Regions from separate parts of the Streptomyces sp. NPDC058052 genome, predicted to be linked through region 2. Evidence: predicted binding sites of a transcription regulator. Region 2 holds the regulator's gene; the other holds the start of a gene.
What was found. Region 2 encodes HspR, which represses chaperone genes until heat shock. Its sites were predicted from a motif close to TTGAGNNNNNNNNNCTCAA; they were not measured.

Region 1 (14,192 bases), on a different contig from region 2:
TCTCCTCTGTGCGTGTGGTGCTCTCGGCGGCTATCTCCGCCTCGACGTCCCTGCGCCCGGCCACGGCGCCCTGGTGGAAGCCGCCGAGCCGGCGGCGGAGTGCCTCGGCGTCGACGGAGCCCCGGCGGCCGGCGGCGGGCGCGGCGGGGGCGCGGACCACCTGGGGGGTCCGCTTGGGCAGCCCCTTGTCGGTCACGCGCTCCCACTGCGCGGGGCGCGGCCCGGGGACCTGCGCCTCGTCGGCGGGACCGGCCTGCTCCGGCACGACCGCGATCGGGGGCTCGGCGGCGCGCTCGTGGCTGTCCGGCTCGGGCGGCGGGTCCGGAAGCCGCACCTGGAGCGTGGTCTCGGAGACGGACTCGTGGACGGGCTCGGCGTGGGCCGCGGGCTCGACCGGGAGTTCCGGCTCGGTGTACGGGACGGGCTCGGCGTACGCGGCGGGCTCGGGCCGCGGCACGGCGGCCGGCTCCGGCCCGGCGTACGGGACGGGCTCGGCGTGCGGTACGAGGGGCGGTTCCGGCTCGGCGTGGGCGGCGGGCTCGGAGCCGTACGACTGCTCGAACACGCTCTCCGTCGCCGGCGGTCCGGCCTCGGCCACGACCGGTCCGGGCGTCCGCCCGGTCTCCTCGGCCGCCGCCTCGAAGGCGCGCTCCGCCGCTTCCACGAGCGGGTCGCGGCTGCGGGACGGGAGGGCGTTGGAGTTGGCCTCGGCCTCCGAGCCGGGGAGGTGGAGCACGGGTACGGTGCCGGTGCCCGCGGCCCGTACCGGCTCGGGCACGGCGACCGGGGGCGCGGTCGGCAGCAGCGGGAGCGGCAGCACCACGACGGCGGCCGTGCCGCCCGGCTTCTGCTCGCGCAGCTCGACGCCGACGCCGTGGCGGGCGGCGAGCAGGGCGACGACGCGCATGCCGAGCCCCTCGCCCTCGAACGCCTCCGGGTCGGCGGCGGCGAGGCGGGCGTTGAGGTCGGCGCGCCGGTGCTCGGGGATCCCTATGCCGGAGTCCTGGACGGAGAGCATGATCTCGCCGGTCTCCAGGAGCCAGCCGGAGAGCTGGACCTCGGCGTCCGGCGGCGAGAACGAGGTGGCGTTCTCCAGGAGTTCGGCGACGAGGTGGCTGAGGTCGTCGGCGGCGAAGCCGGCGAGCTGGGCGTGCGGGGGCAGCGACTGGATGGTGACCCGCTCGTACCGCTCGATCTCGCTGACGGCGGCGCGCAGCACGTCGACCAGCGGGACGGGGCCGGTGTGGCCGTGGACGTGCTCGTGGCCGGCGAGGACCAGCAGGTTCTCGCTGTGGCGGCGCATGACGGTCGCCATGTGGTCGAGCTTGAAGAGGGTGGCGAGGCGGTCCGGGTCCTGCTCGCGCTCCTCCAGCTTCTCGATGACGGCGAGCTGGCGGTCGACGAGACCGAGGCTGCGCAGCGAGAGGTTGACGAAGGTGTGGTGGACGGTGCTCCGGAGCCGTTCGAGGTCGGCGGTGAGCACGGCGATCCGGCCCTGGAGCTCGGCGCGCTGGGCGGCGAGCTCGGCCTCCGCGGTCTCCCGGGCGGTGACGAGGCCGGTCCGCTCGCCGGTGAGCCGGCCGGTGTGCGCGGCGAGCGCGGAGAGCTGCCCGTGGAGGGTGTTGAGGGAGCGGACGACCTGGGCGAACTCGTCGTTGCGGCCGGTGAAGCGGACGGCTTCCTCGGCGGCCGGGTCCGGCGCGGCGGCGAGCCGGGCGGCGCCGAGGCGGAGCACGGCGAGCGGCCGGGTGAGGCTGCGGGCGACGTAGGTGGAGACGCCGACGGCGAGCAGCAGGCAGCCGCCGAGGAAGGCGAGGCGCAGTTCGAGGGCGGTGACGTCCTCGTCGCGCAGGGCGGTGAGCCGCTCGACCCGCTTGGCGGCGAGGGTGGACTCGACGCCGCGCATCTGCTCGATGCGGGCGGAGAGCGCGGACTCCAGGCCGGACGGGGAGGTGCGGGTCTCGGCCTCGGAGAGGGTGGGCTGGTCGGTGAGCCGGCCGAGGGCCTGTTCCGCGGTCTTGACCTCGGGTCCCGCGACGGTCCCGGCGAGGGAGTCGCGGGCGGCGGGTCCCGCGGACCGGTCGAAGTCGCCGAGGGCGGCGAGTTCGCGGACGCGGGCCTGCTGGGCGGCGGCGCTCAGCAGGTCGCGGGCGCGCTCGGCCTCCTCCTTGCCCTCGGGCTCGTCGGCGACGTAGGTGCCGGTGGTGGCGTCGTAGTGGAGGTCGCCGCTGGGCTCGGGCTGCGGGACGGCGAGCGCGGCGAGCAGGAGGCCGCGGGCGGCGGACGCCTGCTCGACGGCGCGGCCGAGGTCGGCGGGGGCGCGCCCGGCGCCGGTGAGGGCGGGGTCGGCGGCGCGCGGCGGGGTCCGCTCGGCGAGCTCGTCGGCGAGGTCCTGGAGCTTGGCGATGACGTCGGTGTACGCCTTGTGGGCCTCCAGGGCCGTGCCCTTGCCGGTGACGGCGGCGCGGCGGACGGAGGCGACGCCGGCCAGTTCGCGGCGGAGCGCGTCGGGGGCGGCGGACCGGATCTCGTCGATCTGGCGGTCGACGCGGGCCGACTTGGCGGGGGTGACGGTCCGCCGGTTCTTCCTGGGGCCGGTCTGCTCGTCGCGGCCGGCGGCGACGAAGGCGACGACCTCGTCGCGCTCGTCGGCGAGGGAGTGCGCGAGCGTGACGGCCTGCCGGTCGAGCTCGGCGAGGGTGACCAGGCGCCGGGACTCGTTGAGTTCGGTGGAGGCGGTGAGGACGGCGGGGGCGCCGGCGCCCAGGACGATGACGCCGACGAGGGCGACACCGACGACGAGGCGGGTCCGTACGCGCTTGGAGCGGCCGCCGGGGGTCGGCGCGGGTGCGCCCGTGCCGGCCCCGTTGACGGCTCCGGATCCGGTGCCGGTTCCGGTCGGGAGCGGGCTTCCCGTGCTCGGCGGGGTGCCGGGGGTCGGCGGCTCACCGGGGGTCTGGCTCCGCGCGCCGTTCATGCTCCGAGGCCGCTTCTTCTGCACCGGTGCTCGCATTCTTGACTCGTCCGCCCACACAGCAGAGGTGACGGCCGGTCACGAGGTTCCGCCCCCACCCCTGGTACGGCTTCCGACCATTCCAGCGCTATCTCGGCAGGGGACGGGCATCGGCCGCTCCGCCACCCGAACGAGTGAACAACACTCCTGAGTTGGCGAACAACTTCCGGCGGCCGCCGCCGGGGGCCTCGACCGGGCCCCGGCTGGATCTTCGGGGCGGGCTTTGGCAGGATGCCCGCCCGCAGCTCGCCGGAGCTGGCGATTCCGCCCTCAGGAGCGGCCACCGCCGGTTGGTACAGGCCATTTTCGGCCCTTTGCAGGTGTTGTGAAGACACCGCGCGAGCCGGGCACACTGGACATCATGCGCAGCGAAGTCGCCACCCTTCCCGGCAGCCCCGAACGCCCCAACGAGGACTGGGCCGCCGCAGCTCTGCCCGCCTCGGGCGACGGAGGGGCGCTCGTCCTCCTGGACGGGGTCACCCCTCCCGCGGGTGATGTCGGTTGTGTGCACGCGGTGCCGTGGTTCACCGCGCGGCTCGGCGGCGCTTTGACCGAACTGTCCGCTTCCCGGCGCGATCTGACGCTGTCCGAGATCCTGTCCCTGGCAATCCGGCGCACCGCCGAGCTCCACGCGGACACCTGTGACCTTTCTCACGTGCGTACGCCTCAGGCGACCGTGGTCCTCGCGCGGTGGGACGCCGACCGGGTCGAACACCTCGTCCTCTCCGACTCGGTGCTGCTGATCCAGGCGCCGGACGGGTCGGTCCGGGCGGTGCGGGACGACCGGCTGGACCGGCTCCCGCGCGAGGTGCTCCGCTCGCACGAGGCGACGGACCGGCTGCGGAACAGGGAGGGCGGTTTCTTCACGGCGGCGGCGGACCCGTCGGCGGCGGAGCGGGCGGTGACCGGGACGACCCCGGCGGCGGAGGTCCGGGCGCTGGCGGCGCTCACGGACGGGGCGAGCCGCTGGGTGGAGCTGTTCGGCGCGGGCGACTGGACCGGGTGCGCCGAGGTCCTGGCGAAGGAGGGGCCGGCGGGGCTGCTCCGGCGGGTGCGGGAGCTGGAGACGGTCGACGCGGCGGCGGGAGGGGCGCGGCGCTGGAAGATCCACGACGACGCGACCGGCGTGTACGTGGCCTTCTGACCCGGCCCGCCCCCGCGGGGGCTCAGCCCTCGGAGCGCTGGTTGAAGTGGTGGAGCAGCCGGGCCAGTTCGGCGACCTCGGCGCGGTCCCAGTCGGCGAGCTTGCGGACGTACCGCTCGCGCCGGGCGTCACGGACGTGCCGGAAGCGGTCGCGGCCCTCGTCGGTGAGCCGGACCAGGGAGGCGCGCCCGTCGGCGGGGTCGGGGTCGCGGGCGACCAGACCGAGTTGTTCGAGGGCGCGCAGCTGGCGGCTCATGGTGGCCTTGCCGACGCCGAAGTAGGCGGAGAGCTCGGTGGCGCGCTGGGCCCCGGCGTCGTCGAGCCGGACGAAGAGGCCGTACGCGGAGGACTCCAGCTCCGGATGGACCTCGCGGGCCATCTCCCCGGACTGGGCCCGGGCCCGCCGCAGGAACACCGCGAGCTCCCGCTCCAGCGCGAGGAACTCCCGCTCCGTGGAGGCCGGACCGGGGCCGGCGGCGGTGGCGACGGCGGGGGCCTCCGGGGGTGCGGCGGGGTGGACGGCGCCGGGCGGGACGACGTCGGCGCCCTGGGGTGCGGCGGGGCTCTCCCCCGGCGTGGCACCGTCTTCACCGGCCGTACCGCCTGCGCGCACGTCGCACCTCCCACACGTGTTTCGTCGGCTGAAAGTTTCCCGCCCCGGCGGGCATCGCCGCAGCTCCTTCAGTATTTCGCAGGAGTAGACCAACGGCGGAACCCGGGCCCTCTTCCACCGTGCCTGTCTACGTGCGTAGAGTCGCCGTCGAGCACGTGACTGACATGTCCACACCACCCCCACCGCCCCCTCGGGAGTCACGCCATGCGTGTGCGCAGATCCGTCCCCACCACCCTGCTCGCCGGCCTCGCGGCCACCGCCCTCGTCCTTCCCCTGGCCGGCCAGGCCGGCGCCGCCGCCGACCCGGGCGACCGCGCCGCCGCCCCCGCGCGCGGCACCGCCCACATGGGCATGGGCGTCGTGAAGCACGACGGCAGGGGCGCGGCCCCCTCCGGCGGCGTCTCGGCCCTCGCCACCTGGACGGAGGGCGTCGACGTCTCCAGCCACCAGGGCAACGTCGCCTGGTCCACGCTCTGGAACAGCGGCGTCAAGTGGGCCTACGTCAAGGCGACGGAAGGCACGTACTACAAGAACACCTCCTTCACGCAGCAGTACAACGGCTCGTACAACGTCGGCATGATCCGCGGCACGTACCACTTCGCCACCCCGGACACGACCACCGGCACCGCCCAGGCCGACTACTTCGTCAACAACGGCGGCGGCTGGTCCAAGGACGGCAGGACGCTCCCCGGCGTCCTCGACATCGAGTGGAACCCGTACGGCGCCACCTGCTACGGCAAGACCCAGTCCGGGATGGTCACCTGGATCCGCGACTTCCTCAACCGGTACAAGGCCCGCACCGGCCGCGACGCCGTCATCTACACGGCGACCAGCTGGTGGAAGCAGTGCACCGGCAACTACTCCGGCTTCGCCTCGACCAACCCGCTGTGGATCGCGCGGTACGCCTCCGAGGTCGGCGAACTCCCCGCCGGCTGGCCGTACTACACGATGTGGCAGTACACCTCGTCCGGCCCGACGGTCGGCGACCACAACCACTTCAACGGCGACCTCTCGCGGGTGCAGGCACTCGCGAACGGCTGACACGACGGCCCGACTGACACGACGGCCCGGGCGGCCCGGACGGCACGCCCGGGCCGGACGATACGACGGCCCGGACGCACGACGATCCGGCCGACAGGACGACCCGGCCGGCACGACGGGCCGGCCGGCACGACGGGCCGGCGCGACGGGCCGGCGCGACGGGCCGGCGCGACGGCGGTTCCAGGGATGCGGCGGCTTCCCCGGGACCGCCGTTCCGCGTGCTCGGGGGCTTTTTCCGCCCACCCCCTTGCTCATTGGTATGGACCAATGCGAGTCTCTACCCCGGTCGCACGGAATTCAACTTCCGCGTGCCCCGCGCGCGTTGCTCGTTCCGTACTCCCCCACGCACGAGAGAGAGCCCCCGCATGTCGTCCTCCCGCCGTACCGCCGCCGGCGTCGCCGCCCTGTCCGCCGCCGCGGCCCTCGTCGGCCTCACCCCCACCACCGCCGCCGCCCACGGAGCCGTCTTCAACCCCGTGAGCAGGGTCGCCGCCTGTTACGCCGAGGGTCCGGAGAGCCCCGACTCGCAGGTGTGCAAGGACCTCGTCGCCGACTCCGGCACCCAGCCGCTGTACGACTGGAACGAGGTCAACATCGCCAACGCCGACGGCAACCACAAGGCCCTCATCCCCGACGGCAAGCTCTGCTCGGCCAACCGCGAGAAGTACCGGTCCCTGGACTGGGCGCGGACCGACTGGCCCGCCACCGCCGTCTCCGCCGGCGCCTTCGACTTCCGGATCCGCGCCACCGCCGCCCACTCCGGCACCATGACGATGTACGTCACCAAGGCGGGCTTCGACCCGACGCAGCCGCTCAAGTGGTCCGACCTCGACGCCACCCCGGCCGCCGTGTACAACACCACCCGCACCGCGACCGACGGCTACTACTCCTTCACCGGCACCCTGCCGGCCCGGACCGGCCGCCACATCGTCTACATGGTCTGGCAGCGCAACGACAGCCCCGAGGCGTTCTACAGCTGCTCGGACGTCACCTTCGGCGCCCCCGCCGCGGCCGCGGCCGCCAAGGCCGAGGCGCCGACCGAGGCCGAACTGGCCGCCGGTGCCGAGCTGTCCACCGTGAGCCACGCGGGTCACGGCGGCGACGAGCAGCCGCCCGCGCTCTCCGCCGAGGCCGCCGCCGCCCCCGGCTCCCCGCTGCCGCTCGCCCTGGCCGGCGCGGGCGCACTCGCCGTCTTCGGCGCGGGCAGCCTGCTCCTGGGCCGGCGCCGCGACTCCTCCGCCTCCTAGGAGCCGGAGGCCGGCGGGAGGGGAGAGCGCGGGGCGGGGCCCCGCCCACCCCTCCGGCGGCCCCCAGGGAAACCCGCCCCTCCCCTCCCGCCCACCTCGCCCCCCGGACCTCGTCCGGGGGGCGATTTCGCGCCATCTGTGCGGGGACGGGTGGAAGCCGGGACGTTCGTGGACAGCCTTGGAGAAAGCTCGTTCGAACGGCCGTCAGCGCACCACCGTCCGACCGTGAAGGAGAGCGCTCCATGCGGAACCAGCAGCGGTGGGTCTACCACCGCGGGGAAGGACCGCGCACGTTCGGGGTGGAGGAGGAGCTCCTCCTGGTCGATCCCGAGACCGGGCTCCCGCAGCCCCTCGCCGGCACCGTCACCGAGATCGCCGCCTGGCACGCCGACGCCGGGCCGCGGACCGAGGGCCCGGAGCCGGCGAAGCCCGAGTTGTACTCCGAGCAGCTGGAGATCGGAACCGCCCCCTGCGTCACCACGTCCCAGCTCGCCGACCAGCTGCGACGGGCCCGGCTCGCCGCCTCCGCGGCCGCCGAGGAGGCCGGCGTGGCGGTCGCGGCGCTCGCGACCGCCCCCGTGGACTTCGGTCCGCTGCTCACCCCGGACGACCGCTACCGGCGGATCCACGACCGGTACGCGCACCTGGTCGACGAGGAGTTCGCCTGCGCCTGCCACGTCCACGTCCACCTCGCCTCGGCGGAGGAGGGGGTGGGCGTGCTCGACCGGATCCGGCCGTGGCTCGCCCCGCTCCTCGCGCTCAGCGCCAACTCCCCCTATTTCCAGGGCGTGGACACCGGGTACGCGAGCTGGCGCCACCAGCTCTGGCAGCGCTGGCCGATGTCCGGCCCGAGCGAGCTCTACGGCGACGTGGCGGCGTACGAGCGGACCACGAGCGAGATGCTCGCCAGCGACGTCCTCGTCGACGACCACATGGTCTACTTCGACGCCCGGCTCTCCCGCCGCTACCCGACGGTGGAGATCCGGGTCGGTGACGTCTGCCTGGACGTGGAGGACACCGTCGTGCTGGCCGTGCTGAGCCGCGCCCTGGTGGAGACCGCGGCCCGGGAGTGGCGGCGGGGGCGGCTCCCCGACCCGGTCTCGACGGTGGTGCTGCGGCTCGCCGCCTGGCGGGCCAGCCGGTACGGGCTCGGCGGCGAGCTGCTCGACCCGCGCAGCTGGCGGCCCGCCCCGGCCGGCGAGGTGCTGTTCACCCTGCTGGACCACGTGCGCCCCGCCCTGGAGGACGCGGGCGACAGGGAGCGCGCCGAGGCGGGGGTGGAGCGGCTGCTCGCCCGCGGCACCGGCGCGGACCTCCAGCGGGCCGCCCACGCCGGCGACCCGTCGCTGGCCTCGGTGATCGTCGAGGCGGTGCGGCGGACGACCCCGGCGTGAGAGCCCCTCCCGCGCGCGAGGACCCCGGTACGCGCGCGTACCGGGGTCCTCGTCCCCGCCGGGTCAGGCCGCGGCCGCGACCGGGATCTCCGCCGGGGCCAGGGCGATCTCCAGGACCTGGCGGACGTCGGTCACCGGGTGGACCTCCAGCTTCTCCAGGACCTCGGCCGGGACATCGTCCAGGTCGGCCTCGTTCCGCTTCGGGATGACCACCGTGGTGATCCCGGCCCGGTGCGCGGCGAGCAGCTTCTGCTTCAGGCCGCCGATGGGCAGGACCCGGCCGGTGAGGGAGACCTCGCCGGTCATGGCCACGTCGGTGCGGACGGTACGGCCGCTGAGCAGCGAGGCCAGCGCGGTCGTCATGGTGATGCCCGCGCTCGGGCCGTCCTTCGGGACCGCGCCCGCCGGGAAGTGGATGTGCACGCCCCGGTCCTTCAGACCGGTCACGGGCAGCTCCAGCTCCGCGCCGTGCGAGCGGAGGAAGGAGAGCGCGATCTGCGCGGACTCCTTCATCACGTCGCCCAGCTGGCCGGTGAGGGTCAGCCCCGCGGCGCCGGTCTCCGGGTCGGCGAGGGACGCCTCGACGAAGAGGACGTCGCCGCCGGCGCCGGTGACCGCGAGGCCGGTGGCCACGCCGGGGACGGCGGTACGCCGCTCGGCCGGGTCCTGGGCGGACTCGGGCACGTGGTGCGGGCGTCCGATGAGGCCCCGCAGGTCCTCGGGGGTGATGGTGAACGGCAGCTCGCGGTCGCCGAGTTCGTGCTGGGCCGCGACCTTGCGGAGCAGCCGGGCGACGGCCCGCTCCAGGGTGCGGACGCCGGCCTCCCGGGTGTACTCGCCGGCCAGCTTCCGCAGCGCGGCCTCGTCCAGGGTCACCTCGTCGGCGCCCAGGCCGGCCCGCTCCAGCTGCCGGGGCAGCAGGTGGTCGCGGGCGATGACGACCTTCTCGTCCTCGGTGTAGCCGTCGAGACGGACCAGCTCCATGCGGTCGAGCAGGGCCTCGGGAATGGCCTCCAGGACGTTGGCCGTGGCCAGGAAGACCACGTCGCTCAGGTCGAGTTCGACCTCCAGGTAGTGGTCGCGGAAGGTGTGGTTCTGCGCCGGGTCGAGGACTTCGAGCAGGGCCGCGGCGGGGTCGCCGCGGAAGTCGGAGCCGACCTTGTCGATCTCGTCGAGGAGCACCACCGGGTTCATGGACCCGGCCTCCTTGATCGCGCGGACGATCCGGCCGGGCAGGGCGCCCACGTACGTCCGCCGGTGGCCACGGATCTCGGCCTCGTCCCGGACGCCGCCGAGGGCGACGCGCACGAACTTCCGGCCCATCGCGTGGGCGACGGACTCGCCGAGGGAGGTCTTGCCGACGCCGGGCGGGCCGACGAGCGCGAGCACCGCGCCGCCGCGCCGTCCGCCGACGACGCCGAGTCCGCGCTCGGAGCGCCGCTTGCGCACGGCCAGGTACTCGGTGATGCGCTCCTTCACGTCCTCCAGGCCGGCGTGCTCGGCGTCCAGGACGGCCTTGGCGCCCTGGATGTCGTACCGGTCCTCGGTCCGCTCGTTCCACGGCAGTTCGAGGACGGTGTCGAGCCAGGTCCGGATCCAGGAGCCCTCGGGCGACTGGTCGCTGGACCGCTCCAGCTTGTCGACCTCCTTGAGCGCGGCCTCGCGGACGGACTCGGGCAGCTCGGCGGCCTCCACGCGGGCGCGGTAGTCGTCCGACTCCTCGCCGTCCTTCTCGCCGTTCAGCTCGCGCAGCTCCTTGCGGACGGCTTCGAGCTGGCGGCGGAGGAGGAACTCGCGCTGCTGCTTGTCGACGCCCTCCTGGACGTCCTTGGCGATGGTCTCGGCCACGTCCTGCTCGGCGAGGTGCTCGCGGAGCTGGGCGGTGGCGAGCTTGAGGCGGGCGACCGGGTCGGCGGTCTCCAGGAGGGCGACCTTCTGCTCGACGGTGAGGAAGGGCGAGTACCCGGAGTTGTCGGCGAGCGCGCCGACGCCGTCGATCTGCTGGACGCGGTCGACGACCTGCCAGGCGCCGCGCTTCTTCAGCCAGCTGGTGGCGAGCGCCTTGTACTCCTTGACCAGTTCGGCCACGGAGCCGGGCAGCGGTTCGGGGACGGTCTCCTCGACCACGGTCCCCTCGACCCACAGCGCCGCTCCGGGTCCGGTCGTCCCGGCCCCGATCCGCACGCGTCCGATGCCGCGGATCAGGGCGCCCGGATCCCCGTCGGCGAGGCGTCCCACCTGCTCGACGATCCCGAGCACACCGGTCCCGGCGTACGTCCCGTCCACCCGCGGCACCAGGAGCACCCGCGGCTTCCCGGTCCCGCCGCGGGCCGCGGCCTGGGCCGCCTCGACGGCGGCCCGCACGTCGTTGTCCGACAGATCGAGCGGCACGACCATCCCGGGCAGCACGACCTCGTCGTCGAGCGGCAGCACGGGCAGAGTGAGCGGCACGGACGGCTTGGACTCAGAAGCCATGATCTCCCCTTCGGCAGTCAAGTTGAGCTATGCCGACTCAATGCATGTGAGCGCGGGAATGTTCCCCCACCCCTGTTCGCTCTGAGCGATCACCCGGCCCCGCCCCCGCGGAGGCGGGAGCGTGGCCCCCGCGGAGGCGGGAGCGTGGCCCCGTGGACGTGGACGCGTTCCTGGCCCGCCCCCCTGGTGGCACGGGTGGAGACGACCGGGCCGGAGGGCGCGCCGGAACGATCCGCTTCACCCCGGACCGGCCGCCGCGGCCGCGGGACTTCTTCTGGTGACGGCACCTGCCGCGTTCCGGCTGCGCGGGGGCGTGCGGGCGGGCATGCTCGGGCGCATGGAGAGTGCGGAGCGCAAGCGCGGGCGCGCGTGGGGCGCGGTGCCGGCGGTGGTGGCGGCCCTGGTCGTCGGAGTGAGCGGATGCGCCGACGCCGACGTCCCGGTCCCGTCGGACGGGGCCCGGAGCGGGAGCACGGCGAGCGCGGGGACCACACCCGGCCCCGGCGCCTCCGCGACCACGCCGGCGCCGACGCACACGAACTCGGCGGGTACGCCCACGGCTTCGCGCACGGCCCCGCCTGGGGAGGCGTCGACGGCGGACCCCCGGTCCGCGGCCGTGCTCGTCGAGGTCGTGGTGAACGGCGGCATCGCCGGGGTGACCAACCAGCTCGTGGTGCGCGAGGACGGGAGCTGGACCGTCAGCTCCCGGGACAAGGAGTCGCGCACCGGCCGGATGACCGCCGCCGAACTGGCCGGACTGCGCGCCGCGCTGGAGGACCCCGCCTACGCGCGCGTGCCCGGACGCCCGAGCGGACCGACGGTCGCCGACGGGTTCCAGTACTTCGTGACGTACGACCACCGGCTCGTCGTCGCGGGCGACGGCGACCGGCCCGCGGCCCTCCAGCGCGTCTTCGACGCCCTCCCCGAAGGCGGCCCCCCGACCTCTCCGTGACGCCGGTCCCCGCGCCCGCGAACCGCGCGGGGCCCGCCGCGCGATAGAGAGGGTGTGAGACTGTCACGCCCCGCACGGGGAGGCCCCTCCGGGGGCGAGGGGGAGGACCCGGCCGACGACGCCACGCTGCTGCGCGCCGTCGCACGTGGCGACACCGAGGCCCTGGCGCTGCTCCACGACCGGCACGCCGGCTGGCTGTACGCCCGGCTCGCCCGCCGCTGCCCGGACGAGGAGACGGTCCGGGAGGTCCTCCAGGACACCTTCGTCACCGTCTGGCGCTCCGCCGGCGGCCACCGGGGCCGCGGCGAGGCCGGCGGCTGGCTGTGGGTGATCGCCGCCCGCCGGCTGGTCGACGCCCAGCGGGCCCGGGCCCGCGCCGGCCGCGCCGAACCCGCCGGGGCCGTACCGCCCGGACCGCTGCCCGCCGTCCCCTCCGCCGAGGAACGGGTCCTCGCGGGGCTGGAGTACGGGGACGTGGGCGCCGCGCTGGACCGGATCTCGCCCGAGCTGGCCGAGGTGCTGCGGGCGACCGTCGTGGACGGGCTCACCACCCGCGAGGCCGCCCGGCTGCTCGGCATCCCCGAGGGCACCGTCAAGACCCGTGCCCAGCGCGCCCGGCGCGAACTGCGCGCCGCCCTCGCGCACCTTCCGCAGGGCCCGCACCCCCTGGGAGGCACCGCGTGACGACCCCTCCCGCCCCGTGGCACGTGTCCGCCGCGCTGGCGGCCCGGTACGCCGAGGGCTCGGCGCCCGAGCCGGACGCCTGGTCGCTGGAGAAGCACGTCGAGTCCTGCGGGCCCTGCGCGGCCCGCGTCTCGGCCGCCGTCCGCGCGACGTCCCCCGCCGGCCCCGTCCTGGAGACGCTCCGGGCCGACCTCCTCCGCGCGGTGGGCCACCGGGAACCGGCGGCCGTCCCGCACCCGGCTCCGGAGCACCGCCGCCCCGCGCGCGCGTGGGTCCCCTTCGTCCGGCTGTGGTGGGCCGTCGGGCCCGCCCTGCGCGGTTCGTGGCTGGCGGCGCTGGCGCTGGTGCTCGGGGCGGCGTTCGCGCTGTCGCACGGCGCCGGGCTCCCGGCCGGCCGCACCTGGCTGCTCGCCGCCGCGCCCGTCCTGCCGCTCGCCGGGGTCGCCGTCTCGTACGGCCCGCGCACGGACCCGCTCCACGAGATCGCCGCGTCCACCCCGGCCGGCGGCCTGCGCCTGCTGCTCACCCGCACGGTCGCCGTCCTCACCGTGTGCGTACCGCCGCTCACCGCCGCCGGGGCGCTGCTGCCGCCCGCCGCGGGGCTGCCGGGGGCGGCGGCCTGGCTGGCTCCGGGCCTGGCGCTCACCGTGGGCACCCTCGCGCTCGGCTCCTTCGTCGGGTGCCGGGCGGCCGCGGCGACCCTGGGCGGCGGCTGGCTGCTCGCCGTCACGGGGCCGCTGCTCGGGCCGGCCGGACCCGCCTCCGTACCCCTTCCGTACGCCGCCGGTCCGGCCGCGCAGGCCGGCTGGGCGGCCGCCGCGCTGGCCGGGACGGCCCTGCTGGCGCTGCGGCGCCGTTCCTTCGACCTCCTGGAGCCCCGGTGACCCCACCGCGTCCGACGACCGTGGCCGTGACCGGCCTGACCGTCCGGCACCGCCGTACCCGCACGCCCGCGCTCGACGGCCTCGACCTGCGGCTCTCCCCCGGCGTCCTGGGCCTGCTCGGCCCCAACGGCGCCGGGAAGACGTCCCTCGTCCGGGTCCTCGCGACCGTCGCCGCGCCGTCGGCCGGCCGGGTCGAGCTGCTCGACCGGGACGCCGGCGACCCGCGCGGGCGGACCGCGATACGGCGCCGGCTCGGCTACCTCCCGCAGGAGTTCGGGCACTATCCGGCGTTCACCGTGCGGGAGTTCGTGGCGTACGTGGCCTGGCTGAAGGAGCTGCCGGCCGACCGGGTCCCGGCGGCCGTGGAACGCGCGGTGGCCCGCGTCGGACTCGCCGACCGGATCGACGCCCGGCTGCGGACGCTCTCGGGCGGCATGGTCCGCCGCGCGGGCATCGCCCAGGCGATCGTGAACGAGCCGGAGCTGCTGCTCCTCGACGAGCCGACGGCCGGCCTCGACCCGGAACAGCGCGTGGAGTTCCGGGCGTTGCTGCGCGACCTGGGCACCGACGCGACGGTGGTGGTCTCCACCCACCTGGTCGAGGACGTGGCCGCCGCCTGCACGGAGGTCGCCCTCCTGGAGGCGGGCCGGCTCGCCTTCCGGGGCACGACGGACGACCTCACGGCGCTGGGCGCGGACGCACCGGCCGACGACCCGACGGCCAACGCCATCGAGCGCGGCTACAC
Region 2 (14,192 bases):
TGGTCGTCGCGGTGGGTGTCTCGGCGAACGACGAAGCCCCAGGTCGCTGACCTGGGGCTTCGTAAGGAGAGCGGATGACGGGAATCGAACCCGCGCTATAAGCTTGGGAAGCTCATGTTCTACCATTAAACTACATCCGCATTGCGGCCGGATGAGCCGGTCGCATCGTTGCACACTGTACCCCATGCGCCACTCGTGGCGTAGTTCGCCTCTCCTCGGTGGGTCGGAGTGCCGCGTGGAGGGTGTCCCGTTGATCCCCTAATGTGGCTTCCTCGTCCAGCATGTGTGTAGGGGAAGGGACTTGATGGGTTCCGTGGAACGCACCGTCGTCCGCTGTGCCGAAGGGCACGTGTTCAGTACCGCCTCGTTTCCGCTTCAGCAGCTCGGGGCCGGGCGGATCGGGCCCGGGCGGCTCATCCGGTGTCCGCGGTGTGCGCGGTTGAGGCACGCGGTGCCGGTGGAGGTCCAGCAGCGCTGACCTGGGCGGGGCGCGGAACCGGTCCCGATTGGGGAGGTCCGCGCCCTCTGCGTATCGTGGGGGCGTGCTTCTCTCAGACAAGGACATCCGGGCCGAGATCGATGCCGGGCGGGTGCGCATCGACCCGTACGACGAATCCATGGTGCAGCCGTCCAGTATCGACGTGCGCCTCGACCGCTTCTTCCGGGTGTTCGAGAACCACCGCTACCCGCACATCGACCCCGCCATCGAGCAGCTCGACCTGACGCGCGAGGTGGAGCCGGAGGGTGACGAGGCGTTCATCCTGCACCCGGGCGAGTTCGTGCTGGCGTCGACGTACGAGGTCATCACCCTGCCGGACGACATCGCGTCGCGGCTGGAGGGGAAGAGTTCCCTCGGGCGGCTCGGGCTCGTCACGCACTCGACGGCCGGGTTCATCGACCCGGGCTTCTCGGGGCACGTGACCCTGGAGCTGTCGAACCTCGCGACCCTCCCGATCAAGCTCTGGCCGGGGATGAAGATCGGGCAGCTGTGCATGTTCCGGCTGAGCTCGCCCGCCGAGTTCCCGTACGGCAGCGAGCGGTACGGCTCCCGGTACCAGGGGCAGCGGGGACCGACGGCCTCCCGTTCCTTCATGAACTTCCATCGGACCCAGGTGTGAGGCGGTAGCCGGACATGAGTGAAGTACGCGAGAACCTGACGTACGAGGGCTTCGGGACGGCCGTCCGCGAGCTGGCGCAGACCATCGCCGACGACGGCTACGAGCCTGACATCGTCCTCTCGATCGCCCGCGGCGGCGTCTTCGTCGCCGGCGGTCTGGCCTACGCGCTCGACTGCAAGAACATCCACCTCGTGAACGTGGAGTTCTACACGGGCGTGGGGACCACGCTGGAGATGCCGGTCATGCTGGCGCCCGTGCCGGACGCGATCGACTTCTCCGACAAGAAGGTCCTGATCACCGACGACGTCGCGGACACCGGCAAGACGCTGAAGCTGGTCCACGACTTCTGCGTCGACCACGTCGCCGAGGTCCGCTCCGCCGTCATCTACGAGAAGTCGCACTCCCTCGTGAAGTGCGAGTACGTGTGGAAGAAGACGGACGAGTGGATCAACTTCCCCTGGTCGGTCGAGCCGCCCGTCGTGAAGCGTGAGGGCCAGGTCCTCGACGCCTGAGCCTCCCCTGACGCGCGAAGGGCCCCCGCCGGGTTTCCGGCGGGGGCCCTTCGTGTGCCGTCGCTACAGCGTGCCGAGCTTGATGAGGCTCAGGAGGGCCGCCAGCTGGATGGCGGAGGCGCCGAGGGCCTTGGGCCACGGGAGGTCGTGGGAGCGGCTGACCATGAGGGTGAAGAGGGCGCCGGCGGCGAGCCAGGTGAGCCAGCCGATGACCTGGACCAGGCCGTTCTCGCCGCCCAGGAAGAGGGCGAAGAGGAGGCGGGGGGCGTCCGTGAGGGCCATGATCAGCATGGAGAGGCCGACCGTGGGCTGCCAGGCGCCGTCGCCGCCGAGCTGGCGGGCGAGGGTGTGGGTGACCGCGCCGAGGATCAGTCCGCCGACGACGAAGCCGACGCCGGTCATCAGGACGTACGGGATGGTGCTGGAGAGCGTCGCGTTCAGCACCTCCTCGCGGGCCTGGTCGAAGCCGAAGATCGCCAGCAGGCCGTAGAGGAAGGTGACGATCAGCGCCGGGCCCCAGACCGCGTGGTCGCGCATCCGGAGGAAGGTGTCCGCCGGGCGCAGCACGATGCCGCTCAGCAGGGCCTTCCAGCCGAGGCGCGGGCCCACCGGGGCCGGGGGAGCCTGGTGGCCGCCCTGCTGGCCGTAGGGGTCGTCGACGCTGAACATCTGGGTGTGGCCCGGGTTGTTCGCCGCCGCCGCGTGGTGGTGCTGCGCGTGCGGGTCGCCGAAGTACTCGGGCTCCCCGTAGGGCTGCTGCTGCTGTGGCTGTTGCTGCCACTGCTGCTGCGGGTACGCCTGCGGAGGCGTCGCGTTGTACCCGTACGGCGCCTGCTGCGGTCGATGCTGTTGCGGGGGGCGGTTGTCCCGGCCGCGTCCGTTCCTGAATCCAGCCACGTCCATGAACGTACCCGTTTCCGCGGGGGCCCCGCTCCTTCGGTGCTGAGCTGTGACATCCCCTAGGGGACCTCCGGGGGGTCCCGGGCCGCCGGACGGTCGCGCGGCCGCCGCGACAAAACGGACGGATCGTCTCGCTCGATGCGTGGTCCGTGGTGCCGTGGTGTCCGTGGCCTCCGTGGCCTCCGTGGTGTCCGTGGGGTCGGCAGCGAGACCCCGCTGGAGTCCTCCACGCTTCCCGGACATGGCGAAGGGCCGCCCCACCAGGTGGGACGGCCCTTCCGCGGCGCGGTGCCGTTACGCGACCGGCTCCGGCTCCTCGGCCGAGGGCTCCGGCTCCGGGTCGATCGGCGTCTTCACCGAGTCGAGCAGCAGCTGGGCCACGTCGACGACCTGGAGGCTCTCCTTGGCCTTGCCGTCGTTCTTCTTGCCGTTGACCGAGTCGGTCAGCATGACGAGGCAGAACGGGCAGGCGGTGGAGACGATGTCCGGGTTGAGGGAGAGGGCCTCGTCGACGCGCTCGGTGTTGATGCGCTTGCCGATCCGCTCCTCCATCCACATCCGCGCGCCGCCGGCGCCGCAGCAGAAGCCGCGCTCCTTGTGGCGGTGCATCTCCTGCTGGCGCAGGCCCGGGACGGCCGACATGATCTCGCGCGGCGGCGTGTAGACCTTGTTGTGACGGCCCAGGTAGCACGGGTCGTGGTAGGTGATGAGGCCGTCCACCGGGGTCACCGGGATCAGCTTGCCCTCGTCGATGAGGTGCTGGAGCAGCTGGGTGTGGTGGATGACCTCGTACTCGCCGCCGAGCTGCGGGTACTCGTTGGCGATGGTGTTGAAGCAGTGCGGGCAGGTCGAGACGATCTTCTTCGCCGACTTCGGCTTCTTCGTCGACTCGTCCTCGTCGTCCTCGCCGAACGCCATGTTCAGCATCGCGACGTTCTCCTGGCCGAGCTGCTGGAACAGCGGCTCGTTGCCCAGGCGGCGGGGGGAGTCACCGGTGCACTTCTCGTCGCCGCCCATGATCGCGAACTTGACGCCCGCGATGTGCAGCAGCTCCGCGAACGCCTTGGTGGTCTTCTTGGCGCGGTCCTCCAGGGCGCCGGCGCAGCCGACCCAGTAGAGGTAGTCGACCTCGGAGAGGTCCTCGATGTCCTTGCCGACGATCGGGACCTCGAAGTCGACCTCCTTGGTCCACTCGACGCGCTGCTTCTTGGCGAGACCCCAGGGGTTGCCCTTCTTCTCCAGGTTCTTGAGCATCGTGCCCGCCTCGGACGGGAACGCGGACTCGATCATCACCTGGTAGCGGCGCATGTCGACGATGTGGTCGATGTGCTCGATGTCGACCGGGCACTGCTCGACGCAGGCGCCGCAGGTGGTGCAGGACCACAGGACGTCCGGGTCGATGACGCCGTTCTCCTCGGCGGTGCCGATCAGCGGGCGCTCGGCCTCGGCGAGGGCGGCCGCGGGGACGTCCTTGAGCTGCTCCTCGGTCGCCTTCTCGTTGCCCTCCATGTCCTTGCCGCCGCCCGCGAGCAGGTACGGCGCCTTGGCGTGCGCGTGGTCGCGCAGCGACATGATGAGGAGCTTGGGGGAGAGGGGCTTGCCGGTGTTCCAGGCGGGGCACTGCGACTGGCAGCGGCCGCACTCGGTGCAGGTGGAGAAGTCGAGGAGGCCCTTCCAGGAGAACTGCTCGACCTGGGAGACGCCGTAGACGTCGTCCTCGCCCGGGTCCTCGAAGTCGATCGGCTTGCCGCCGGTCGTCATCGGCTGGAGCGCGCCGAGGGCGGTCTCGCCGGTGGCGTTGCGCTTGAACCAGATGTTCGGGAAGCCGAGGAAGCGGTGCCAGGCGACGCCCATGTTGGTGTTCAGCGAGACCACGATCATCCAGATGAACGAGGTGCTGATCTTCACCATGGCGGTGAAGTAGATGAGCGTCTGGAGGGTGGAGAGGGAGAGGCCCTTGAAGAGCAGGACGAGCGGGTACGAGGCGAAGTACGCGGCCTCGTAGTGCTCGACGTGGTGGATCGCGCCCTCCAGGCCGCGGAGCACGTAGATCGCGAGGCCGATGGTGAGGATCACGTACTCGACGAAGTACGCCTGGCCGGCCTTGGAGCCGGCGAAGCGGGACTTGCGGCCGGCGCGGCCGGGCAGGCTGAGCAGGCGGATCACGATCAGGACGGCGATGCCGAGGATCGTCATGACGCCGATGAACTCGATGTAGAGCTCGAACGGCAGGAAGCCGCCGATGATCGGCAGCGTCCAGTCGGCCTGGAAGAGCTGGCCGAACGCCTGCGCGAGGGTCGGCGGCAGGGTCAGGAAGCCGACGGCGACGAACCAGTGCGCGAAGCCGACGATGCCCCAGCGGTTCATCCGGGTGTGGCCCAGGAACTCCCGGACCAGCGTGACGCTGCGCTGGTAGGGGTTGTCCGTACGGGTCCCGGCCGGGACCGGCTGGCCGAGCTTGAAGTACGAGACGAACTGGCCGATGGCGCGAGCGAGCAGGGCAACGCCGACCACGGTCAGCGTCAGCGACACGATGATCGCGGCGAGTTGCATGACGGGCTCCTCGGGCGGGCCCGGGGAGCGGCGGGGGCGGCCTGTGCTCGCCTCACCCTCACCATCGCCCAGAGCCTACTAAGCGGTAACTTAATTAGTCCGTGCTGAGATTACCGGTACGGGCGCCCCTCTTGTAGCGGCCCTCGCGGTGATCTGTGTCGCTCAGGCAAGCCTTGCCGGACGGGCGGAGGCGCGCCGGAGGCGACGACGGCGGACTGCTGGAAGCGTACGCGCCAGGACGGCCAGGTCCATGCCGAGCCAGTGGTGGTCCACATAGTGGAGGTCGAGGAGCTCCCGCTCCTCCCAGGGCAGGTCGGAGCGGTCGCTGATCTGCCAGGGTCCGGTCAGCCCCGGGCGCACGGAGAGCCGGCGCCGGGCCTCGCCGGTGCACTCCCGGTGGGTGGGCGAGAGCGGGCAGGGGCCGACGAGCGACATCTCGCCCCGGACGACGTGCAGCAGCAGCGGCAGCGCGGCCAGCGGGCTCCTGGTGCGGAAGGTCAGCATGGTGAAGGGGCGGCCGTCCCGGCCCGCCACCGTGCGGCGGCGCAGCAGCGGGGTGCCGCCGGGGGCCTGGCCGCCCAGGGCGAGCGAGAGGGCGACGGCGGCGAGGAGGGGGGAGAGCACCAGCAGCAGCGCCGCGCCCCCCAGCAGGTCGAAGGCGCGCTTGAGGTCCAGCCCGCGGTGCGTGTGGTGCGTACGGTTCGCCGTCATGCCCCGGACCCCTCCGACTGAGATCATGGGATGTTCGTGGAATATGCCCGCTTTGCCCGACACGGGGCACCAGGACTCTGCCATTTCTCGCGTCGCGCGTCAGGGAGCGACGCGCTTCCCGCGTCTCTTTGAGTGAAGGGGCCGACGGAGAGTTGAGTCGCCTCGACTCAGCTCTGTTGACGTCGTGCGTCCCGTCATGCATCCTTGAGTCAGTTCCACTCAAGTCAGTCAGCTGGAGGAATCGAAATGGCACGTGCGGTCGGCATCGACCTGGGCACGACTAACTCCGTCGTCAGCGTTCTGGAAGGCGGCGAGCCCACCGTCATCACGAACGCGGAGGGCGCCAGGACCACGCCGTCCGTCGTCGCCTTCGCCAAGAACGGCGAGGTGCTCGTCGGCGAGGTGGCCAAGCGCCAGGCCGTCACCAACGTCGACAGGACCATCCGGTCGGTCAAGCGCCACATGGGCACCGACTGGAAGATCGAGATCGACGGCAAGAGCTTCAACCCGCAGCAGATGAGCGCCTTCATCCTGCAGAAGCTGAAGCGCGACGCCGAGGCGTACCTGGGCGAGAAGGTCGTCGACGCGGTCATCACCGTCCCGGCGTACTTCAACGACTCCGAGCGCCAGGCCACCAAGGAGGCCGGTGAGATCGCGGGCCTCAACGTCCTGCGCATCGTCAACGAGCCGACCGCGGCCGCCCTGGCCTACGGCCTCGACAAGGACGACCAGACGATCCTCGTCTTCGACCTCGGTGGCGGCACCTTCGACGTGTCCCTCCTGGAGATCGGCGACGGCGTCGTCGAGGTGAAGGCCACCAACGGTGACAACCACCTCGGTGGCGACGACTGGGACCAGCGCGTCGTCGACTACCTGGTGACCCAGTTCAAGAACGGTCACGGCGTCGACCTGGCGCTCGACAAGATGGCCCTCCAGCGTCTGCGCGAGGCCGCCGAGAAGGCGAAGATCGAGCTCTCGTCCTCGACCGAGACCTCCATCAACCTGCCCTACATCACGGCCTCCGCCGAGGGCCCGCTGCACCTGGACGAGAAGCTCACGCGCGCCCAGTTCCAGCAGCTCACCTCGGACCTGCTGGAGCGCTGCAAGGTCCCGTTCCACAACGTCATCAAGGACGCGGGCATCGCCCTCTCCGAGATCGACCACGTGGTCCTGGTCGGCGGCTCGACCCGCATGCCGGCCGTCGCCGAGCTCGTCAAGGAGCTGACCGGTGGCAACGAGGCCAACAAGGGCGTGAACCCGGACGAGGTCGTCGCCATCGGCGCCGCCCTCCAGGCCGGTGTCCTCAAGGGCGAGGTCAAGGACGTCCTGCTCCTCGACGTCACCCCGCTGTCCCTCGGCATCGAGACCAAGGGCGGCATCATGACCAAGCTCATCGAGCGCAACACCACGATCCCGACCAAGCGGTCCGAGATCTTCACGACGGCCGAGGACAACCAGCCGTCCGTGCAGATCCAGGTCTACCAGGGCGAGCGCGAGATCGCGGCGTACAACAAGAAGCTCGGCATGTTCGAGCTGACCGGCCTCCCGCCGGCCCCGCGCGGCGTCCCGCAGATCGAGGTCGCCTTCGACATCGACGCCAACGGCATCATGCACGTGACCGCGAAGGACCTGGGCACGGGCAAGGAGCAGAAGATGACCGTCACCGGCGGCTCCTCGCTGCCGAAGGACGAGGTCGACCGGATGCGCCAGGAGGCCGAGCAGTACGCGGAGGAGGACCACCGCCGCCGCGAGGCCGCCGAGTCCCGCAACCAGGGCGAGCAGCTCGCCTACCAGACCGAGAAGTTCCTCAAGGACAACGAGGACAAGGTCCCGGGCGACGTGAAGACCGAGGTCGAGGCATCTCTCGCCGACCTGCGGGAGAAGCTGAAGGGCGAGGACTCCGCCGAGATCCGCACCGCCACCGAGAAGCTGGCCGCCGTCTCGCAGAAGCTCGGCCAGGCGATGTACGCGGACGCCCAGGCCGCGCAGGCCGGCGCCCCCGCCGGTGAGGCCAAGGCCGACGACGACGTGGTCGACGCCGAGATCGTCGACGACGAGCCCAAGAAGGACGGTCAGGCGTGAGCGAGGAGACCCCGGGCTTCGAGGAGAAGCCCGACGTCCCCTCCGGCGACGCCGCCGAGGCCGCCGAGTCCACCGAGGACACGGCGGCCCCGGCCGGGGACGCGAACAGCACGCCGGCGGCCGACGCCGGCCTCACCGCCGCCCTGGACCAGGCCCGTGCCGCGCTCTCCGAGCGCACCGCGGACCTCCAGCGGCTCCAGGCCGAGTACCAGAACTACCGGCGCCGGGTCGAGCGGGACCGGGTCACGGTCAAGGAGATCGCCGTGGCGAGCCTCCTGTCCGACCTGCTCCCGGTCCTCGACGACGTCGGCCGGGCCCGGGACCACGGCGAGCTCGTGGGCGGCTTCAAGTCGGTCGCCGAGTCGCTGGAGACCGTCGTCGCCAAGATGGGGCTCCAGCAGTTCGGCAAGGAGGGCGAGCCCTTCGACCCGACGATCCACGAGGCCCTGATGCACTCGTACGCGCCGGACGTCACCGAGACGACCTGCGTCGCGATCCTGCAGCCGGGGTACCGGATCGGCGAGCGGACCATCCGGCCCGCCCGCGTGGCCGTCGCCGAGCCCCAGCCCGGGGCGCAGGGCAAGGCCGAGGAGTCGGAAGACGCCGACACGTCCGAGAAGGACAGCGAGTAACAGCCGTACCCGCGTGCGGGAGGAGGGACGTCGATGAGCACGAAGGACTTCGTCGAGAAGGACTACTACAAGGTCCTCGGCGTCCCCAAGGACGCCACCGAGGCCGAGATCAAGAAGGCGTACCGGAAGCTCGCCCGCGAGAACCATCCGGACGCCAACAAGGGTGACACCAAGGCGGAGGAGCGTTTCAAGGAGATCTCCGAGGCGAACGACGTCCTCGGCGACCCCAAGAAGCGCAAGGAGTACGACGAGGCGCGCGCCCTCTTCGGGAACGGCGGCTTCCGGGCCGGCGCTCCCGGGGGCGGCGGCTCGTTCAACTTCGACCTGGGGGATCTCTTCGGCGGCGGTGCCCAAGGCGGAGCCGGTGGCTTCGGCGGCGGCGGGGGCGGACTCGGGGACGTCTTCGGCGGACTGTTCAACCGCGGCGGCGGTACGGGTGCCCGCACCCAGCCCCGCCGCGGCCAGGACATCGAGTCCGAGGTGACGCTCAGCTTCACCGAGGCCATCGAGGGCGCCACGGTGCCGCTGCGGATGTCCAGCCAGCAGCCGTGCACGGCCTGCTCCGGCACCGGCGACAAGAACGGCACCCCCCGGGTGTGCCCGACCTGCGTCGGCACCGGCCAGGTCTCGCGCGGCAGCGGCGGCGGCTTCTCGCTCACCGACCCGTGCGTGGACTGCAAGGGCCGCGGCCTGATCGCCGAGGACCCCTGCGAGGTCTGCAAGGGCTCCGGCCGGGCCAAGTCCTCGCGGACCATGCAGGTCAGGATCCCGGCGGGCGTCTCCGACGGCCAGAAGATCCGGCTGCGCGGCAAGGGCGCCCCGGGCGAGCGCGGCGGGCCCAACGGCGACCTGTTCGTCGTGGTGCACGTCGACGCCCACCCGGTCTTCGGCCGCAAGGACGACAACCTCACCCTCACCGTGCCGGTCTCCTACACGGAGGCGGCGCTCGGCGGCGACATCAAGGTGCCGACCCTCGGCGGCCCCGCGGTCACGCTCAAGCTGCCCGCGGGCACGCCGAACGGCCGGACCATGCGCGCCCGCGGGAAGGGAGCGGTCCGCAAGGACGGCACCCGCGGCGATCTGCTGGTGACGGTGGAGGTCGCGGTGCCCAGCGAGCTGGACGACAAGGCCCGCGAGGCCCTGGAGCAGTACCGGACGGCGACCGCCGACGCGGACCCCAGGGCGGAGCTGTTCCAGGCGGCGAAGGGAGCGTGACGCGGTGGAAGGACGAAGGCGACAGTCCGGATTCGGCGGCAGGGCGTACGAACTGACCGACGAGACTCCGGTGTACGTGATCTCGGTGGCGGCCCAGCTGTCGGGTCTGCACCCGCAGACGCTGCGCCAGTACGACCGCCTGGGTCTGGTCTCCCCGGACCGCACGGCCGGCCGGGGCCGCCGCTACTCGGCCCGCGACATCGAACTGCTCCGTCAGGTGCAGCAGCTGTCGCAGGACGAGGGCATCAACCTGGCCGGCATCAAGCGGATCATCGAGCTGGAGAACCAGGTCGCGGCGCTCCAGGCCCGCGTCGCCGAACTCTCGACCGCCGTCGAGGGCGCGGCGGCCGCGATGCGGCAGCGCGAGGCCCAGGTGCACGCCTCCTACCGGCGGGACCTGGTCCCGTACCAGGACGTCCAGCAGACCAGCGCGCTGGTGGTCTGGCGTCCGGCGCCGAAGCGCGGCGACTGAGCGAGCGCGCGAGGGCCCCTTCCCGGGCGGGAAGGGGCCCTCGCGCGCGTTCAGGGGGCGACGAGTTCGCTGACGATGTCGCCGAGCGTCTCCCACCAGGGCGCGGCGCCGGTGCCGAACGCGGCGGCCAGCGCGGTGCCGACGGCGAGGTCCAGCGGAGTGGGTCCTGCGTCCCACTCGTCGGTCACCCGTCCGTCGCCGCTGGAGTCCAGGGTGCCGATCCGCCGCCCGTCCCGGGTCAGCCGGCTCTCGGCGTACGAGCAGGGCACGAGCCGGTACCGGAAGCCGCCGGCCCGGACGTCGACCCGGTACGAGCGCCGCAGCAGCCGTCCGCGGGACGGGCGGATCACGGCGGGTGCGCCGTCGACGGTGAGCGTCAGGCGGGCGGCCTTCCGGGTGCCGATGGGGGTGTGCTCGTCGGCCGGCGTCCCCGCCGTCCGGACGAGCTCCACGACGGGCAGCCCCGCCCCGGAGACCCGGAGGGTGCCGGCGCGGCCGTCGAGCGCGATGCGTGCGTGCACGGTGGTCAGTTGTCCCGTTCGAGAATGCCGGACCGGGCGATCAGGTACCCGAGCTGTGCCCGGCTCCCGCTCCCCAGCGTGGCGGCGAGCTTGGCGATGTGGGCCCGGCAGGTCCGTACGTTCATGCCGAGCCGGCGGGCGATGGCCTCGTCGACGTGGCCTTCGACGAGGAGGCGGGCGATGGAGCGCTGGACCCCGCCGATGCCGTCGACGGCGGGGCTGTAGGGGACTTCCTCGTCCCAGGGGACCGCGTGCAGCCAGAACTGCTCGAAGACGCCGACGAGGTACTGGACGAGGCCCTCGTGGCGCAGTTCGAGGGCGACCTGGCGGTCGCTGCGGGCGGGCACGAAGGCGACCTTGCGATCGACGATGATCAGCCGGTCGACGATCTCCTCCAGGGTGCGCAGCGCGAGCCCGTAGGGGGCGGCCCGTTCCACGTACGCGAGCGTGGCCGGGTGGTGCCGGGCGGTGTGCTGGTAGAGGGTGCGCATGGTGATGCCGCGGTCGAGCAGGGGCTCCATGCGGCGCAGGGCCTTCTCCAGGGTCTCCGGACGGCGTCCGCTGCCCGGCTGGATGGTGAGCAGCTCGACGGCGCACTCGCCGGTGGCCCGGTCGAGCGCGGCGTTGATGACGCTGAGTCCTTCGAGGACGGTGATCGCCTGGGTGGCGGAGGGGTCCTGCGTGTGGATGGCCATGAACGGCTCGAAGGCGTCGGCCAGGGCGACGGCGTGCTGCCGGCGCGCCTGGATCTCCTGCTCGATGGGGCGGATGAGCTGGTTGAGCGCGAGCGAGGGGGGCACCGGGTGCAGCCACTGGCTGTCGTCCGGGTCGGGGTGGAGGAGGGCCATGTCCGTCAGACACGGGGCGGCCTCGGCCTCGGAACGGGTGATGCGACCTTTGCGGAGAGCGTCCGCGTACAGCTCCCTCCCCACGTCGCATAGCTCACCGTGACTGTGGTTATGAGCGGATATGTCGCATTCTCGCCCCATGTGCACCCCCCTCAGGGTCATGAATTACAGGAACATGATGCCCGGCTTGGGTGGTGGAAAGGGATGCGCGTGAGCCATCGTTCTAGGCGCGGGGGAGGTAGTGATCAAAAGAGGTGGAGATCGGCCATGACCAGGATGGTTCGTGCACTTAGCGCCATAGCCGTTGCGGCGGCTGCTCTCGGCGCCCTCGCCGGGGTCGGTGAGCCCTCGTGGGAGAGCACCCCGGCGCACTCCGTGCTGGCGAAGCCGGGTGAGCCCTCATGGGAGAGTACGCCCGCCGACGCCCTGCCCGCGTCTCCCTCCGAGCCTTCCTGGGAGATCGCCCCCAAGGGCGCGGGCGCATGACCGTACCTCCGGACGACCGGGTCTTCCGCAGGGAGATGGCTTCGGCCTACCGGTCCGGCTGGCACTTCGTCGATCTCGTCACGGCCATCCCCCACCGTGGCGACTCGCTGAAGGTCACCCTGTTCGGAGAACCTGTGGTCGTCGCACGGGAACAGGACGAGGACGTCCGGGCGTACCGGTGTCTGAGGCGGCCTCGCGGCGCGCCGCAGCCCATTCGCTGTGCCGTCCGGTACGGCATGATCTTCGTCAATCTCGATCAGCGGGACCATCAGCTGATCGAGCCCGAGACCATCACCGCCACCCCCCGCAGTGCCTGAGCGATGCCCCCGTCGTTGTAGATCGCTCAGGTGCTTCCCCCACACAACGGCGCCATCGCGGACCTGAAACGCGATGGCGCCGTTGTGCTTCCCGGGTTCCCGGGTTCCCGGGTTTCCCGTTCCCCGGTTCTCCCATTCTCCCGTTCTCCGGTTTCCCGGGTTCAGGCGCGGCCCATCGCCCGGGTGAGGGTGATCTCGATGACGACCCGGTCCGGGTTGGGGGTCGGGGTGCGCCCGTAGCGGTCCGCGTAGCGGGCCACCGCGTCGGCGACCGTGTCCGCCTCGGTGCGGACGCGGGCGACGCCCTCCAGGGTGGCCCAGCGCCCCTTGTCGACCTGGCAGACCGCGACCCGCGCCCCGTCCGCGCCGGCCGCCAGCACGTTCGCGACCTTCCGGCTGTGCTTGTTGGTGATGACCCGGGCCAGTCCGTTCTCGGGGTCGTACGTGACGCCGACGGCCACCACGTGCGGGGTGCCGTCCGGGCGAGGGGTGGTCAGCGTGCTCATGTGGTACTCGCGCCAGAAGCTGAGATACGAGTCCGTGGGGTTCCTCGGGTCAGTCGCCATGCCCGGAAACTACCGCCGTTCCGCCGGCCTCCGATACCTTGAGCGGAATAGACTCAACTTTATGTACGCTGTATGAGTCAGTAGAGATCAGGGCACCAGAGGACCACACCCAGGAGGAGACCCCGCACGTGGACGCCGAACTGACCAACAGGAGCCGGGACGCGCTGAACGCGGCGAGCAGCCGCGCCGTGTCCCAGGGCCACGCCGACCTGACCCCGGCCCATCTTCTTCTCGCGCTGCTGGCGGGTCAGGACAACGAGAACATCACCGACCTGCTCGCCGCCGTCGAGGCCGACCAGGCCGCCGTCCGCGCCGGCGCGGAGCGGCTGCTCGCCGCCCTGCCCAGCGTGACCGGCGCGACCGTCGCGCCCCCGCAGCCCAACCGCGAGCTGCTCGCCGTCATCGCCGACGCCGCCGACCGCGCGAAGAAGCTCGGCGACGAGTTCCTGTCCACGGAGCACCTGCTCATCGGCCTCGCCGCCAAGGGCGGACAGGCCGGCCAGGTCCTCGACCAGCAGGGCGCGACCGCCCGCCGGCTCCAGGACGCCTTCGAGAAGGCCCGGGGAGGCCGCCGCGTGACCACCGCCGACCCGGAGGGCTCGTACAAGGCCCTGGAGAAGTTCGGGACCGACTTCACCGCCGCCGCCCGCGAGGGCAAGCTCGACCCGGTGATCGGACGCGACCACGAGATCCGCCGCGTCGTCCAGGTCCTCTCCCGCCGGACCAAGAACAACCCGGTCCTCATCGGCGAGCCCGGCGTCGGCAAGACCGCCGTCGTCGAGGGCCTCGCCCAGCGGATCGTGAAGGGCGACGTCCCCGAGTCGCTGCGGAACAAGCGGCTGGTCTCCCTGGACCTCGGCGCGATGGTCGCCGGCGCGAAGTACCGCGGCGAGTTCGAGGAGCGGCTGAAGACCGTCCTCTCCGAGATCAAGGAGAGCGACGGCCAGATCATCACCTTCATCGACGAGCTGCACACCGTCGTCGGCGCGGGCGCCGGCGGCGACTCCGCGATGGACGCCGGCAACATGCTGAAGCCGATGCTGGCCCGCGGCGAGCTCCGCATGGTCGGCGCGACCACCCTCGACGAGTACCGCGAGCGGATCGAGAAGGACCCCGCCCTGGAGCGCCGCTTCCAGCAGGTCCTGGTCGCCGAGCCGTCCGTCGAGGACACCGTCGCCATCCTCCGCGGCCTCAAGGGCCGGTACGAGGCCCACCACAAGGTGCAGATCAACGACTCCGCCCTGGTGGCCGCCGCGACC

Region 1: a site for HspR is predicted at 10,950-10,968, ahead of lon (endopeptidase La). Genes of this name have one in related genera too.

Annotation. Positions count from the first base shown of each region.
Region 1 is NZ_JBHVRX010000001.1:130,614-144,805, reverse strand. Features, by position in the region: gene ACFVU3_RS00825 (nitrate- and nitrite sensing domain-containing protein) at 1-3,013, opposite strand, end outside; gene ACFVU3_RS00820 (hypothetical protein) at 3,375-4,157, shown strand; gene ACFVU3_RS00815 (MarR family winged helix-turn-helix transcriptional regulator) at 4,180-4,770, opposite strand; gene ACFVU3_RS00810 (lysozyme) at 4,975-5,811, shown strand; gene ACFVU3_RS00805 (lytic polysaccharide monooxygenase) at 6,177-7,058, shown strand; gene ACFVU3_RS00800 (glutamate--cysteine ligase) at 7,301-8,452, shown strand; gene lon (endopeptidase La) at 8,516-10,927, opposite strand; gene ACFVU3_RS00790 (hypothetical protein) at 11,265-11,879, shown strand; gene ACFVU3_RS00785 (RNA polymerase sigma factor) at 11,934-12,563, shown strand; gene ACFVU3_RS00780 (zf-HC2 domain-containing protein) at 12,560-13,447, shown strand; gene ACFVU3_RS00775 (ABC transporter ATP-binding protein) at 13,444-14,192, shown strand, end outside.
Region 2 is NZ_JBHVRX010000005.1:143,987-158,178, forward strand. Features, by position in the region: tRNA gene ACFVU3_RS09505 (tRNA-Gly) at 70-140, opposite strand; gene dcd (dCTP deaminase) at 543-1,118, shown strand; gene ACFVU3_RS09515 (phosphoribosyltransferase) at 1,133-1,630, shown strand; gene ACFVU3_RS09520 (Yip1 family protein) at 1,694-2,527, opposite strand; gene ACFVU3_RS09525 ((Fe-S)-binding protein) at 2,825-5,083, opposite strand; gene ACFVU3_RS09530 (sugar transferase) at 5,246-5,794, opposite strand; gene dnaK (molecular chaperone DnaK) at 6,041-7,876, shown strand; gene grpE (nucleotide exchange factor GrpE) at 7,873-8,508, shown strand; gene dnaJ (molecular chaperone DnaJ) at 8,542-9,723, shown strand; gene ACFVU3_RS09550 (heat shock protein transcriptional repressor HspR) at 9,728-10,195, shown strand; gene ACFVU3_RS09555 (hypothetical protein) at 10,246-10,716, opposite strand; gene ACFVU3_RS09560 (helix-turn-helix transcriptional regulator) at 10,722-11,726, opposite strand; gene ACFVU3_RS09565 (hypothetical protein) at 12,047-12,367, shown strand; gene ACFVU3_RS09570 (pyridoxamine 5'-phosphate oxidase family protein) at 12,529-12,933, opposite strand; gene clpB (ATP-dependent chaperone ClpB) at 13,062-14,192, shown strand, end outside.